3 regions of the Clostridium sulfidigenes genome follow, and region 1 is predicted to be linked to each of the others. Evidence: predicted binding sites of a transcription regulator. Region 1 holds the regulator's gene; each other region holds the start of a gene.
What was found. Region 1 encodes Rex, which represses fermentation and respiration genes when NADH is low (regulators of the CRP and FNR family bind a similar motif). Its sites were predicted from a motif close to ATTGTTAANNNNTTAACAAT; they were not measured.

Region 1 (4,865 bases):
AAGTGGTGTTAAATATTTTTCTTTTTGCTCTTGAGTACCAAATTGATATATTGGTGCTCCACATAAAGAAGTGTGTGCAGAAACTATAACTCCTGTAGTTCCGCAAACTTTAGAAAGTTCTTCTACAGTCATAGCATAAGATACGTTGTTTCCACCTGCTCCACCGAATTCAGTTGGGAATGGAATTCCTAACATGTTGTATCTAGCCATTTGCTCTACGTTTTCCATTGGGAATCTTTCTGTAACATCTATTTCAGCTGCTATAGGTTTTACTTCATTAATAGCAAACTCCCTTACCATTTGCTTTACAAGTTCTTGTTCCTTAGTTAATGAAAAATTCATTATAATACCTCCTACTTATACGATTATCTATTTCGATTATCTATTCTTAAAATTCTTGTCTCTCTTTTCAACAAAAGCTGTCATACCTTCTTTTTGGTCTTCAGTAGCAAAACACATTCCAAATGCTTCAGCTTCATATAATACTGCACTATCAATATCCATTTGCAAGCCTCTATTGATAGCAGCTTTACATTGGCTTATAGCTATAGGAGCATTCTTAGCTATTTTATTAGCCATAGCTTTTGCTTCATCTAAAAGTGTCTCTGGTTCTACTACCTTGTTTACTAATCCAATTCTTAAAGCTTCTTCAGCATTGATCATGTCACAAGTGTAAATTAATTCTTTTGCAATTCCTTCACCTACAAGTCTTGATAACCTTTGAGTTCCGCCAAACCCAGGAGTTATTCCAAGCCCTGCTTCTGGTTGTGCAAACTTAGCTTTAACTGATGCAATTCTAATATCGCAAGCCATTGCAAGTTCACATCCACCACCTAATGCAAAACCATTAACTGCAGCTATAACAGGTTTTTCAAGTTTTTCAATTTTTCTAAAAACCCCATTCCCAAGAATACCAAATTCTTTACCTTCTATAGCATTCATTTCTTTCATTTCTGAAATATCAGCTCCAGCAACGAACGCTTTACCTTCTCCTGTAAGAATAACTGCATAAATTTCTTTATCCCCAGAAATTTCTTGGATAACACAATCAATTTCTTTTAAAGTTTCTGTGTTTAAAGCATTTAATGCTTTAGGTCTGTTTAGTTTAACTAAAGCCACATTTCCTTCTTTTTCCAAGACTATGTTCTTATAATCCATGTTTAAAATCCCCCATGCAATTTTTCAGGTGTTAGCCGCCATAAATCGTTATTATTTTAACAAAAAAGTGATTAAGGTTCTAATACCTTAATCACTATTATAGACTGTTTATAATTCTTTTTCAACCTAATTTATATTTTATTTATGTTTTTTAATGAATCTTTTTACTTAATTCATATAATTAAATTCAAAAAATTCCTGACAATACAAATTTTAAGAAATTCGTATTGTCTTTTTTTAGTATTATAGGAATTCTTCTTCTTTTTCACGCTCATTTAATAAGTAACTTAAAGTCATTAAACTTTCATTAAGATGTACATTCTCTACAATAACATCCTCGTTAACCTTTAGATCTATAGGTGCAAAATTCCATATTCCCTTTACGCCATTCTTTATTACCACATCTGCTACCCCTTGGGCTCTATTTTTAGGAACACAAATTATAGCTATGTTAATCTTTTCTCTCTGTAAGAAACTATCTAACTCATCCATATCTCTAATTTCAATATCTCTTATTTTAAGTCCAATAAGTTTTACATTCACATCAAAAATACCTTTAAGATTAAATGCCATCTTATCAAAGGTTGTATAGTTGGCAATTGCTTGACCTATATTTCCAGCTCCAATTATTACAGTGTTATACTCTTTGTTAAGGCCTAATATAACAGAGATTTGATATAATAATTCCTTAACATTATATCCATACCCTTGTTGACCAAAATCTCCAAAACAATTTAAATCCTGTCTTATTTGTGAAGCTGTAAACCCAATTCTTTCACTTAGTTCTTTAGAGGATATTCTATCAACTTCATTTTTATCTAATTCGCGCAAATATCTGTAGTACTTAGGTAGCCTTTTTATTACAGCCATAGAAATGCTTCTTTTCTTCTCCACCTCTTATCAACTCCTTATATATATTCTTTATATATTCCTTGTTTATTCTTTTTGTCTTTTATTTTTATGCTTATTCATATTATAATTCTCTATTAAATATTATCTAAAATAACTATTCTAATCTCATATTCAACGTAGGTTTTATTCATATAGATATTATACTATATTACCATTGATTTGTTATATATTTTTTAATAAATAAACTATAATGCTATATTGTACATTTAAAATACTTTATTGTATATATAAATTATAAATTTTTTTAACTTTTTATCATAAATAATATATAAAGTCTCATAAACTTAATTTTTATACCAATTTTACTTTTCTTTGTATTATATATAACAATGTTTCCTATTACTCACAATACCCATTCCTCCACTGTACTATACAAATTATTTTAAATTTCTAACTTTCATGTTAAAATGCTAGTAGGACGGTGAAATAAATGATAGTTTTAAGTTGTAAAAACATAAGTAAATACTTCGGAATAGATATGATTTTAAAAGATATTACCTTCAATGTAAATGAAGGTGAAAAAATAGGATTAATAGGTGCTAATGGTGCAGGTAAATCAACCCTATTTAAAATTTTAACCAATCAAATGGAATATGATAGTGGTGAGCTATATATAGATAAATCAAAGGAACTTGGATATCTTTCTCAAAACCTTTCTCTAGATTCAGATAATACCATATATACTGAACTTCTTTCCGTGTTTAAGTCACTGATAGATATTGAGGAAAGATTACACAATTTAGAAGAGAAGATGAAGGAACCTTATGATGCTGCTAAAGAAGATTATCACAATAAGATTATACGTGATTATACTACTTTAACAGAGGTTTATGAAAATCGTGGTGGATACACTTATAAAGGCGAAATTAGTCGTGTACTTAAAGGCCTAGGCTTTACAGAAGTTGATTTTGATAAATCCATATCTATATTAAGCGGTGGTCAAAAGACTAGAGTTGCTTTATGTAAGCTCCTTCTTAGAAAACCTGAAATTTTGCTTCTAGACGAACCTACAAACCATCTTGACCTTGATGCAATAGAATGGTTAGAGAACTACCTTAAAGAGATTAAAGGCACAATTATAGTAATTTCCCACGATAGATTCTTCTTAGATGCTATCACCAATAAAACTATAGAACTTATAGGTGGAACTGCACAGTGCTATAACGGAAATTATACAGCCTTTATCGACCTTAAAGAGAAAAATAAAGAAGTGATGCAGAAGGCTTACGACCTTCAACAAGCAGAGATTAAAAGACAAGAAGAAATCATAACTAAGTATAAGTCCTTTAATCGTGAGAAAAGTATAAGAGCTGCTGAAAGTCGTCAAAAGGCCTTAGATAAGATAGAAAGAATAGAAGCACCTATCAAAGATGCAAAGGCTTCAAAAATAAAGTTTGAAACACAAATTAAAAGTGGTAATGATGTTCTTTATGTAGAAAATTTAAGTAAAAGTTTTGGTGAAAAACTTCTATTTGAAGGTTTAAATATGGATATTAAACGAGAAGAAAAAATTGCTCTTATAGGGGAAAATGGCCGTGGCAAAACTACTTTATTTAGAATAATCATGGATAAAATACCTTCAGATAATGGGATTAAGGTGTTAGGTAAAAACGTATTTGTTGGATATTACGATCAAGAGCAATCTAATTTAAACTTTAATAAAACTATTTTAGATGAGGTGTGGGATGATTTCCCTCATATGACTACTACGGAGATACGATCGGCTCTTGCAGCCTTCTTATTTACAGGGGATGACGTATTTAAGTCCATATCTACTCTTAGTGGTGGAGAGAAATGTAGAATTAATTTACTAAAACTAATGCTTTCTAAAGCTAATTTTCTTCTTCTAGATGAACCTACAAACCACTTAGATATTATCTCTCGTGAGGCCTTAGAAGATGCAATCTTAAACTATGATGGCACAATAATTCTCATATCCCACGATAGATACTTCTTAAATAAAATTATAAATAAAATCTTTGAGCTTAATGAGGATGGAGTGAAAGAATACTTAGGCAACTATTCCTATTACGTAGAGAAAAAGAAAAACCCTTTAAGGTTTGAGGATATAGAGGAAGGTTCAGGCATTACTAAGACTCAGTTAAAGCTAGATAAAAAGAAAAAACGTGAAGCTGAAAAAGCTGAAAAAGAAAAAGCTAATACTCTTAAAAACATTGAAAATAAAATAGCAGCTACTGAGGAATCTCTTGAGGAGCTCCAAGGGCAGCTATGCCTTGAGGAAGTCTATTCCAGCCCTGAAAAAAGCATAGAAATAAATAAAGAAATACAAAAAACTGAAGAAGAACTTCAAAACCTATATGATCAATGGGAAGAACTAGCTTAGGAGCTTTTTCAAAATAAATTAATCCAAATAAATGCTGAGCATGCACTTATATTATTAAAGTACACGCTCAGCATTTTATATAAGATTAATGATTTATTTTGCCAAAGCTCATTATTTATTTTGATATATCTTTGCACATGTTGTAAAAATACTTATGCATAGATAAGTCCTTTGTTAACTCTGGATGAAATGATGTTGCTAGCATGTTGTTTTCTCTACATGCTATGATTTTTTCATCTAGTTTACATAGCACCTTTACCCCTTCATGTGCCTTTTCAACGTAAGGAGCTCTTATAAATACTAGAGGTATTTTTTCTTCACTGACACCTTCCACTATTTCATCCGTTATAAAGCTATCTAATTGAGAGCCATAGGCATTTCTTCTTACCTCTATACCCATAACACCTAAATGGTTGTAATCACTTCCTAGGATGGATTTAGCGAGAATTAT
Region 2 (4,865 bases), on a different contig from region 1:
ATAATCAAACTTTGTCCTGGTTGAACATAACGATGAATTGAAGTTGCACCTTCCTTACCTAAAGCAATAGCATCTATTGCAAACTTAGGTCCTGTTAATGCATCACCACCAGCAAAAACATCAGGCTCACCTGTCTGTAATGTAAATGGATCTGCTTTAATAGTATTATTTCTATTTAGTTCAATTTTGCTATCTGATAAAAGTTCTCCCCAATTCATTCCCTGACCTATTGAAAGCAGTACAGTATCAGCCTTAACTATGATAGTGTTATTTTCATCATAAGATGGACTAAATCTTCCACTTTTATCAAATACAGAAATACATTTCTTGAATTCTACTCCTGTAGCACGACCATTTTCAACAATTACTCTCTTTGGTCCCCAAGAATTATTAATTTCAATATTCTCTGATAATGCTTCCTCAATTTCCTCTGGAAGTGCAGGCATTTGTTCACGACTTTCCAAACAGTACATTTTAATTTGTGTATTTCCAATTCTAGTAGCTGTTCTCGCAACATCTATAGCAACGTTACCACCACCGATTACGATTACATTGCCTTCAAGTTTTAACTCCTTACCCAAGTTAACATCTCTCATAAAATCTATACCGGTTATAACATTTTCTACATCTTCACCTTCAATGCCAAGGTTCCTTCCCATACACGCACCAATTGCAATATAGAAGGCTTTAAACCCTTGATTCCTTAATTCATTAAGACTTATATCTCTTCCAACCTCAACGCCAATCTTGAATTCAACGCCTAATTCTTTCAGTATGTCAATTTCAGCATTTATTACATTCTTTTCAAGCCTGAATGAAGGTATTCCTAAAGTTAACATTCCACCAAGAACCTTTTCTTTTTCAAACACAGTTACTTTATACCCATCAATGGCTAAGTAGTATGCACAGCTAAGACCTGAAGGCCCTGCTCCCACAACAGCAATTTTTTTACCGTACTCGTGCTTACGTTTAGGCACATATCTATGATCAGTATTTAAATCTTGTTCAGCAATAAATTTTTTGATTTCATCAATAGCAACTGGATCGTCAATATCTCCCCTAGTACAATCTGTTTCACACTTTCTTGGGCAAATACGTCCGCATACTGCAGGAAACGGATTTTCTTGTTTGATAAGTTCAAGAGCTTCTCTATATCTTCCTTGAGAAGCAAGTTTAATATAACCTTGAACTGCAATATGAGCTGGACAATTGGTTTTACAAGGACTTGTACCTGTATCAACTACATCTTTTCTATTGGTTCTATATTCAGGATTCCATTTATCTGGACCCCACTCAGTATCTCGTGGAGTATCAATTCTCTTTATCTCAGTAGTTACTGGTGTTTTGGAACATAATTTTTGCCCCAATTGTAGTGCATTAACAGGACAATTTTGAACGCACTCTCCACAGGCAACACATTTCTCTTTGTCCACTTTAGAAACATAATTTGAACGTACCATATCAGCGTTAATAAACATACTAGCAGTTCTTAAAGCCAGACAAGAACATCCACAGCAATTACAAATAGCATGAGTTTTACCAGAACCATCTAAGTTAGGTATTTGATGCATTAAACCGTTTTCTTCTGCTCTCTTAATAATTTCAAAGGCTTCTTCACGAGTAATCTGTCTACCTCTCTTCGTACGTATATAGTATTCTGCAGCATGCCCCATCTGAATGCACATGTCTTCCTTGAGGTGACCACAGCCTTCTCCCATAGCTTCTCTTGCTGTACGGCATGAACAATCAGCAACTGAAAATATATCATTATCATTAAGATACTTAGAAACTTCCTCATAGGATGCTCTTCTAGTTTCACCTTCAATGGCATGTTCTATAGGTATAACACGCATAAGACCTACTCCTACAGGAAAACTTCCTGCTGTCTTAGGTCCCCTTACTCTTCCATAGGCTTCAAAAGCCCTAGGAATCTGAGGATACTTTTTAACATTCTCCTTATTGTTAACCATCATTTCCATGATACCTGGAACCCAGGTCTCATACCAAAATGTATCTACTCCATCAATTTCATTTACAAAACAAACCCCTGCATCTGCTAATTCTAATAAAAGTTCTGTTGTTTTCTCTACAGATTTGCCACATAAAGGAGCAACATCTTTAGCAGTAACCTTTTTACGTATTTCCATACAAAGTACAACTTCTGCCATTTCTTCTGAAACAACAGGTTCAAGAATCATATACTCGGGATCTGTAGCTTTGATTTCATTTTTCGAGCCACGCTTCTTATTACTGATGTGATTTGCAAGATCAAGTACCTTTTCCTTGACCATATATTATCCCTCCCCAAAATAATTATATGTCATCATAAACAAAACTATAAACACCAGTGTTTACAATGAATTGCAAAGATGGCAAGACTCATTATTAATATTAACTATATTAAAATAATCAGCACTTTTAGGTTTTATTAAGTTATTAAAACAAAAGTAACCGAAAGAAACTGATTATTATATAGTCAAAATATTTTAAAGTAAGTTTATAATACTTTTAATGTTATGAATTATTTAAAGTTATTTATTTTTCCAATTATTTATTTGTCCACGTATCCAGTCAGCCCATTCTCCAATCCCCTCTCCAGTTTTAGCTGAAATTGGGATAACTTTAATATTTGGATTCAGTTTTTTTACCCTCTCTTTTACTGCCTCCATATCAAATTCAAAATAGTCCGCTGCATCTATTTTGTTCACTAATAAAACATCAACTATTGAAAACATTAAAGGATATTTTAAAGGCTTGTCATCTCCTTCTGGTATGCTTAGAATCATAGCATTTTTTGATGCACCAGTGTCAAATTCTGCAGGACACACTAAGTTCCCAACATTCTCTAATATTGCAAAATCAATGTTATCTGTTCCAAGACCTTTTAAACCTTGTCTAGTCATATCAGCATCAAGATGACACATTCCTCCTGTATGCAGTTGAATTACTTTAACTCCAGTCTGTGAAACCTTGTGTGCATCCACGTCTGAATCAATATCAGCTTCTAAAATACCAATGTTCATTTCATTTTGCAGAGCTTCAATTGTTCTTAAAACAGTTGTTGTTTTCCCTGAACCAGGTGATGACATAAGATTTAATAAAAAGACCCCATCTTTTTTCAATTCTTCTCTAAGTAGCTCAGCCTGATGATCATTGTTGTCAAAAACACTTTGCTTAATTTCTAAAACTTTAAATGCCTCCATGTAAACTCTCCCCCATTTCATATTTAATTTAGGTTACTTTATTGAAGTAGGTTACAATATATTATTACCAACCGTTCCACAATATAACATAACAGTTGTTATGTTTATAATATAATACGCACCTACCTTTGTCAATGAATTAACATTCGAAATAATAAATATGTTATGAAAATGCAGACTATTATGTCTTTAATATAATGGTCCTATAATATGTGAATCATGATGTTGTAAAAATATGATATACTATTTTTAAATGGGGTGAATAAAATGAACGCTAATGAACCTAATGAAAGAAAGCAACATATTTTAGATGCTGCAATTAGTGTATTTATAGAAAATGGCTTTGAAGAAACAAGTATGCGTCAAATAGCCTCAGCTGCTGGGCTTACTACTGGTGCAATATATCATCATTTTAAGAACAAGGACGAGCTATTCTACCACGCAGTAAAGGAAGCTATGTACTTTGCTCAAAAACTTTCTGAAAAAGATGAAAGTAGTAATCTTAAAAGCACTGAAAATATGTTAAATGAAATTAGTAATAAAGTTAGAGAACGTATGTCTAAGGTTAATGAGCAACGCCTTTTAGTTTTATTAATAGGCTACGTATTATCTAAAGGTGGCTCTCTTAGTGAAAGCCTTAAACAAGATTATAATGAAATAATAAATAAGGTAGCAGATATGTACTTTTACGCATTTGGTATCGAAAATAAAAACTGCAAAAAAAGTCTTGCTACTATTTTAATAGCAGCTCTAGATGGTGTTGCAATGCAATATTCCCTAGGGGTTTTAAAACAGGAAGATCAAGAATTCAAAAACACCTTTGTGAGATTTTTTGCAGAAAGTATTCCTGCATTTATGGAAAAAAATAAATCCTAAGCTAAGCTACATAAAACAAGGATACTTGTAATTTTTACATAGCATCCTTGTTTTTACTATTATTTAAATAAATGATATCCATTTCCACCTGTTTTTTTAGCTTTATACATTGCCCTATCTGCTTCTAATATTAGTTCATCAATATCATTAACCTCATTGGGTAATATACTAATACCTATGCTTAAAGATATTTTTATTTGCTCTTCTTTACAATATATAGCTTCAGTAAGATTAGTAATTCTGGAGGCTACAGCTTCACATTCATGGTAACTTTTTATAAAAGGTAGTAATATTAAGAATTCATCACCACCAAACCTAGCAACTATATCCCCATTTCTAGTAGATTCTTTTAGTATTTTAGCTACATGAATGAGAACCTCATCTCCTTTTTTATGTCCATATGTATCATTTATATATTTGAATTTATCAACATCTATAAACATAAGTCCTAAAAGACTATTATTTCTTTTAGCATTATTATAAAATTCATCTGCCATTTTATAAAACAATGTTCTATTCGCTAAACCTGTCAGTCCATCATAATAAGCTAATTTATTAATAGTTTTTTCCTTTTCCTTTAATTCTTTATTTAAAATATATAATTCATTCACATATTTTTTTAGTTGATCAATACGTAAAAATTGATTAGTCACATCAATAAATTCAATAAGTATAAAATTCAAATTATCTTTTTCTATTCTACTTATCTTTAAATTTAAATTTTTATTATTACTTAGCAAATCTTTATGCATAGCTGCCGAAAAAAACATTTTTCTTCCATCATTG
Region 3 (4,865 bases), on a different contig from region 1:
AAAATCATGGAAATTGCATCTAATAAAGAATTATTTGAAAATCCTATAAATCCATATACTAAAAAGCTTATGGAGTGTATTCCCAGAATAGATGATAAAAAAAGGAGATTAGATACAATTGAAGGATATGTTCCACATCTATCACAATTATCAAAGGGATGTAGATTTTCAGATCGTTGTCATGAAGCCTGTGATAAATGCAGAAGTGAATTGCCAGATTTAAAAGAGGTTTTTAAAGGACATTGGTCTAGATGCTGGCTTCATGAAGATTAGTTTAGGGTGTTTTTAAATAAATCATCTGAAAAAATAACATTTTATATAAAAGAAAATTCATGTAAATATAAATATGATTTGCTACCACAATTTTAGTGTTGGTAGCAAATTGTTTTTTTATTAAAATATTGACCAATATATATTATTGGTTTATGATATGGGCATAATATATAATTTTGAGGCACGAAATATTAATTTTATTTAAAGGGATGATAATATGTTGTCAAAAGAAATGGATGAATTGATTAAGCAACAGCAAGGTCAAGTGAAGAAGGAAAATTCTCAGATTCCTTACGGTGTTGCATTGCTTTTAATTACATTAATAATGTGTTCTATACTTTGGAAAAGCAAGTATAATTATGCTGTATGTTTAGGTGTAGGTGTTATAATTGGTATTATTTTAAGATATTCGAGATTTTGTTTTACAGCAGCATTTAGAGATCCTTTTATTAGTGGAAATACAAGAGGGTTAAGAGGGATGATACTAGCTATGATTGTAAGTACTGTAGGTTTTGCTGTAATTCAATCTGGATATATTCATAATAAAGGTATTGATTACAATTTGATTCCAGGAGCAGTTAGTTCAGTAGGTATTCATGTAATGATTGGTGCTTTTATATTTGGTATTGGAATGGTTTTAGCTGGAGGCTGTGCTTCAGGTGTATTGATGAGAATAGGAGAAGGACATGCTTTACACTGGGTTGTCCTTATAGGATTCATAATTGGAACCATACTAGGAGCTAAGGACTATTCTTTTTGGTATGAGCATTTTATTAAGGATGCTAAGACCATTTACTTTTTAGAACATTTTGATTTGAAAATTGTTGTTTTAGCGCAGATAGTTGTATTAATAATTTTATATAAATTAGCATTAAGGTATGAAAATAGACAGTTGAAATAATTGTAATGGAGGAACTTATATGACAGTAAGAAAGGTAGATTGTTTAAGCGAATTATGTCCTATTCCTTTGCTAAGGGCAATGCAGGAGCTTAAAACAATGGAGCCAGGAGATATTTTAATTCTTAATTGCGATCATAGTTGTGTAGCAATTGATATAGAGAAGTGGGCACTAGAAAAGGAATATCCCATACAGCTTGTGGAATTAGGTAGAGGAGAGTGGGAAGTATATATTCAAAAGCCAAAAGGAAAATAGGGGAGAGATAAAATGAAGTCTATAATAAAATATCTTAAGAAACCTTGGCCTTATTGGGTAGGTGGAATTTTATTAGGAGTAATGAATGTAATTTTACTAGGTCTAATTGGTATAAGTTGGCAAATAACTAGTGGTTTTTTATTATGGGGTATTGGCATACTACAATGGTTTGGGTTAGACCCTTTTAAATGGGAGTATTTTAGTCATTTTCAATCTTATTACGGTCCTATAATTTCCAATGGAAACATATTTATTAATCAATATACAATTTTAAATATAGGTGTTATTTTAGGAGCTTTAGTTGCAACGTTATTAGCTTCTCAATTTAAATGGAAGAAAATAAAGAGTAAAAAGCAGTTTATAATTGCACTTTTAGGAGGAATTATGATGGGATATGGAACTAGGCTTGCTGTTGGTTGTAACATTGGTGCTTTTTTCAGCGGCATACCATCATTTTCCTTACACGCTTGGGTTTTTGGTATTTTTGTAATGTTGGGTACATGGGTAGGAGTTAAGATTTTAGTTAAATTCTTTATATAAAAATGGAAAAGAGGACATGTGTCCTCTTTTTTTAACAAAAACCTCTTTTATTAGAAATTATAAAATCTACAAACATTTGCTCGTGCTTTGTAAGTGTATATTTTTTTCTTGAAGCTATATAATAACTGAAAGAAATTTTAAAATCCTCTACTTCAACGATTTGAATAGACTGTTTTTTTAGTTCTTGAGCAACTGTTAATTTTGGTAAAAAAGAAAAACCTTTTCCCGAAAGAATAGAAGACTTAATAGATTCGGGAGAATTTAAATCATAAATCACATTTAACTCTTCTACAGTTACATTTTTTTCTTTTAATGATTTTTCAATTACATATCTAGTTCCAGAATTTTGTTCTCGTAAAATTAGTGGAATATGTTTTAATTCTTCCATAGAAATTCTTTTAGGTGAATTATCACTATTTCCTACTAGCAAAAGCTCATCCGAAATAATAGGTTGAGTAGAAATATCATTTAACATTGGATCATGCTGAATGATTCCAATATTAATATCGTGTTCTTGTAGTTTTTGAATAACTTCCCTTGAATTTATTACCTCCATACGAATATCAACTTCTTCATGGAGATGTTTAAAGGTAAAAATACTACAAGGAAGAGCATATTCACCCACACTTTTGCAAGCACCAATCATTAACTTTGGTTGCTCTTGATGCAAGTTAATCAAATCTCTTTTAATATTTCCTTGAATAGAAAGTAAAGTATCTGCATAGTTAAATACTACTTTTCCTTCTTCTGTTAATTCTACACCTTTATTACTTCGATTTAAAAGATTTACACCTAATTCATTTTCTAAGCTCTTAAGCTGACCACTGAGACCAGGTTGGGTAAGGTGAAGAATTTGTGCTGCTTTTGAGATACTATTATATTTCACTGTTATATAAAATGATTCAAGATATTCAAGATTCATATAGTCACATCCTAAAAATAATTATACATATATTCTATTTTACTAGTATATTACACAGAAATAAATATATTTATTTTTATTAGGCATATTTTACAATTGGTTAAAGGAAAGTGTTATGGTATATAGCATTTAGTTTCTATGGAAAAAGAATAATATGTAATAGAATTTTATTATAAAGATAACACGTCATGATGTAAACGAAAACACAACCACTTTGCACCAAATATTGTTAAAAAAATCACACTGAATTTTAAATTAAAAGTATAAGGAGGAAAAAAATGAAAAAGACTGAACAAATTTTAGGATTTATAGGAATTTTAATAGTATTACTTTTAGGAAAGACATTATTAAAAACTGACATGCTATTTTTTAGACTTTTAGTGGGTGTGGGATTAGGTTATGCTTTATCTAGGGCTTATACAGGATTTGCAGGTAGTGTTAATCGTGCATTTAATACAGGATCAACAAAATTAATGAGGACACTAATGTTCTTGTTCTTTATCTCATCTTTATTGACTACTGCATTTTTATTCAAGGTAGATCCAGCTAGTTACGATCTGTGGATAAACCCAATTAACTTTGGTCTTATATTAGGGGCAATACTATTTGGGTTTGGTATGTCATTTTCATCATGTTGTGCATCAGGAGTACTTACGGACTTAATAACAGGTCTTCCTAGAGCGTTTATTACATTAATCTTCTTTGGGTTAGGAGTATTCTTAGGATTCCCTATACAAAATACTGTAGGATGGGTTAAGAACTCTTGGTTTTCAACTCCAGTAGGTGAAAAGTTGGCAGGAGGTGTATTCCTACCAGATCTATTTAAATGGGATGGTCTTGAAGGATATCTAGGTGCCTTAGTATTAATGGCATTATTTTGCGGATTAGTTGTGTTTATATCATACCGTTACGAGAGAAGTCGTAAGCAAAATAATACTTATACTGGTCACTCAATGGAAAAGGTACAGGATGAAAATGAAGTGTTAGACACTAAGAATTACAAGCTTTTAAGTGAAACAACATACAACAGATTATTTGTAAAACCTTGGACATTAGTGCAAGGGGCTGTAGTTATAGGGATATTATTTGCTTTGTTAATGGGAATTACTAAGGCTGGATGGGGCGCATCTACTCCTTATGGAATATGGTTTGGTAAATTCTTGATGATATTTGGAGTTTCACCAGAATCTTTGGCAGCCTTTACTCAAATGCCAGCAAAGGCGTATCTTGTTCCATTCTTTGAACATGCTGTTTCAGTGCAAAACTTTGGAATACTCATTGGAACTAGTATATACTTGTTAACTGCGGGTAAGTTTAAGAAAACATTTATGTCAGAGATGCACATTACAGTAAGAGAAGTATTACTATATGCACTAGGCGGAATTACTATGGGATTAGGTACTAGACTTGCTAATGGATGTAATGTAGGAGCATTATATACTCCAATTGCAAATTTCTCACTTTCCGGTTGGATTTTCTTAATTTTCATGGTAATTGGTGGTATTGTAGGAAATACACTAGCTAAAAGACTATTTAAGCAACATTAAAAGGAGGTATCATTGTTATGGGTAAAAGAATTTTAATTATTGGAGGAGTTGCTGGAGGAGCTTCAGTTGCAGCAAGAGCACGTAGAATTGATGAAGAAGCAGAAATAATTATGTTTGAGAAGGGACCTCATGTATCTTTTTCTAACTGCGCTTTACCATTTCATTTAAGTGGCATGGTGGAAAATGGTGACGATTTAGTTTTAATGTGTCCAACACAGTTCAAAAATCAATATAATATTGAAGCTAGAGTTAATAGTGAAGTTATAAAAATTATAAGAGAAGATAAAAAAGTAGTAGTTAAGAACCTTCTTACAGGAGAAGAATATGAAGAGTCCTATGACAAATTAGTTTTATCTCCAGGAGCTAATCCAATATTGCCAAGAAGTATTGAAGGAGTAACAGGTTCCAATGTATTTACAGTAAGAAATG

Region 2: hypB (hydrogenase nickel incorporation protein HypB) is a predicted target of Rex. The motif match lies at 3,331-3,350, and genes of this name have one in related genera.
Region 3: ACTNBA_RS05170 (YeeE/YedE family protein) is a predicted target of Rex. The motif match lies at 3,115-3,134, and genes of this name have one in related genera.

What each region holds. Positions count from the first base shown of each region.
Region 1 is NZ_JBQHQR010000002.1:183,075-187,939, forward strand. Features, by position in the region: gene ACTNBA_RS02740 (acyl-CoA dehydrogenase) at 1-342, opposite strand, end outside; gene ACTNBA_RS02745 (short-chain-enoyl-CoA hydratase) at 379-1,158, opposite strand; gene ACTNBA_RS02750 (redox-sensing transcriptional repressor Rex) at 1,402-2,052, opposite strand; gene abc-f (ribosomal protection-like ABC-F family protein) at 2,501-4,414, shown strand; gene pdxT (pyridoxal 5'-phosphate synthase glutaminase subunit PdxT) at 4,530-4,865, opposite strand, start outside.
Region 2 is NZ_JBQHQR010000010.1:25,685-30,549, reverse strand. Features, by position in the region: gene ACTNBA_RS12295 (FAD-dependent oxidoreductase) at 1-2,291, opposite strand, end outside; gene hypB (hydrogenase nickel incorporation protein HypB) at 2,532-3,203, opposite strand; gene ACTNBA_RS12285 (TetR/AcrR family transcriptional regulator) at 3,471-4,079, shown strand; gene ACTNBA_RS12280 (diguanylate cyclase domain-containing protein) at 4,139-4,865, opposite strand, start outside.
Region 3 is NZ_JBQHQR010000003.1:277,907-282,771, forward strand. Features, by position in the region: gene ACTNBA_RS05145 (ABC transporter ATP-binding protein) at 1-273, shown strand, start outside; gene ACTNBA_RS05150 (YeeE/YedE thiosulfate transporter family protein) at 494-1,174, shown strand; gene ACTNBA_RS05155 (sulfurtransferase TusA family protein) at 1,194-1,427, shown strand; gene ACTNBA_RS05160 (YeeE/YedE thiosulfate transporter family protein) at 1,440-1,967, shown strand; gene ACTNBA_RS05165 (LysR substrate-binding domain-containing protein) at 1,999-2,889, opposite strand; gene ACTNBA_RS05170 (YeeE/YedE family protein) at 3,168-4,436, shown strand; gene ACTNBA_RS05175 (FAD-dependent oxidoreductase) at 4,454-4,865, shown strand, end outside.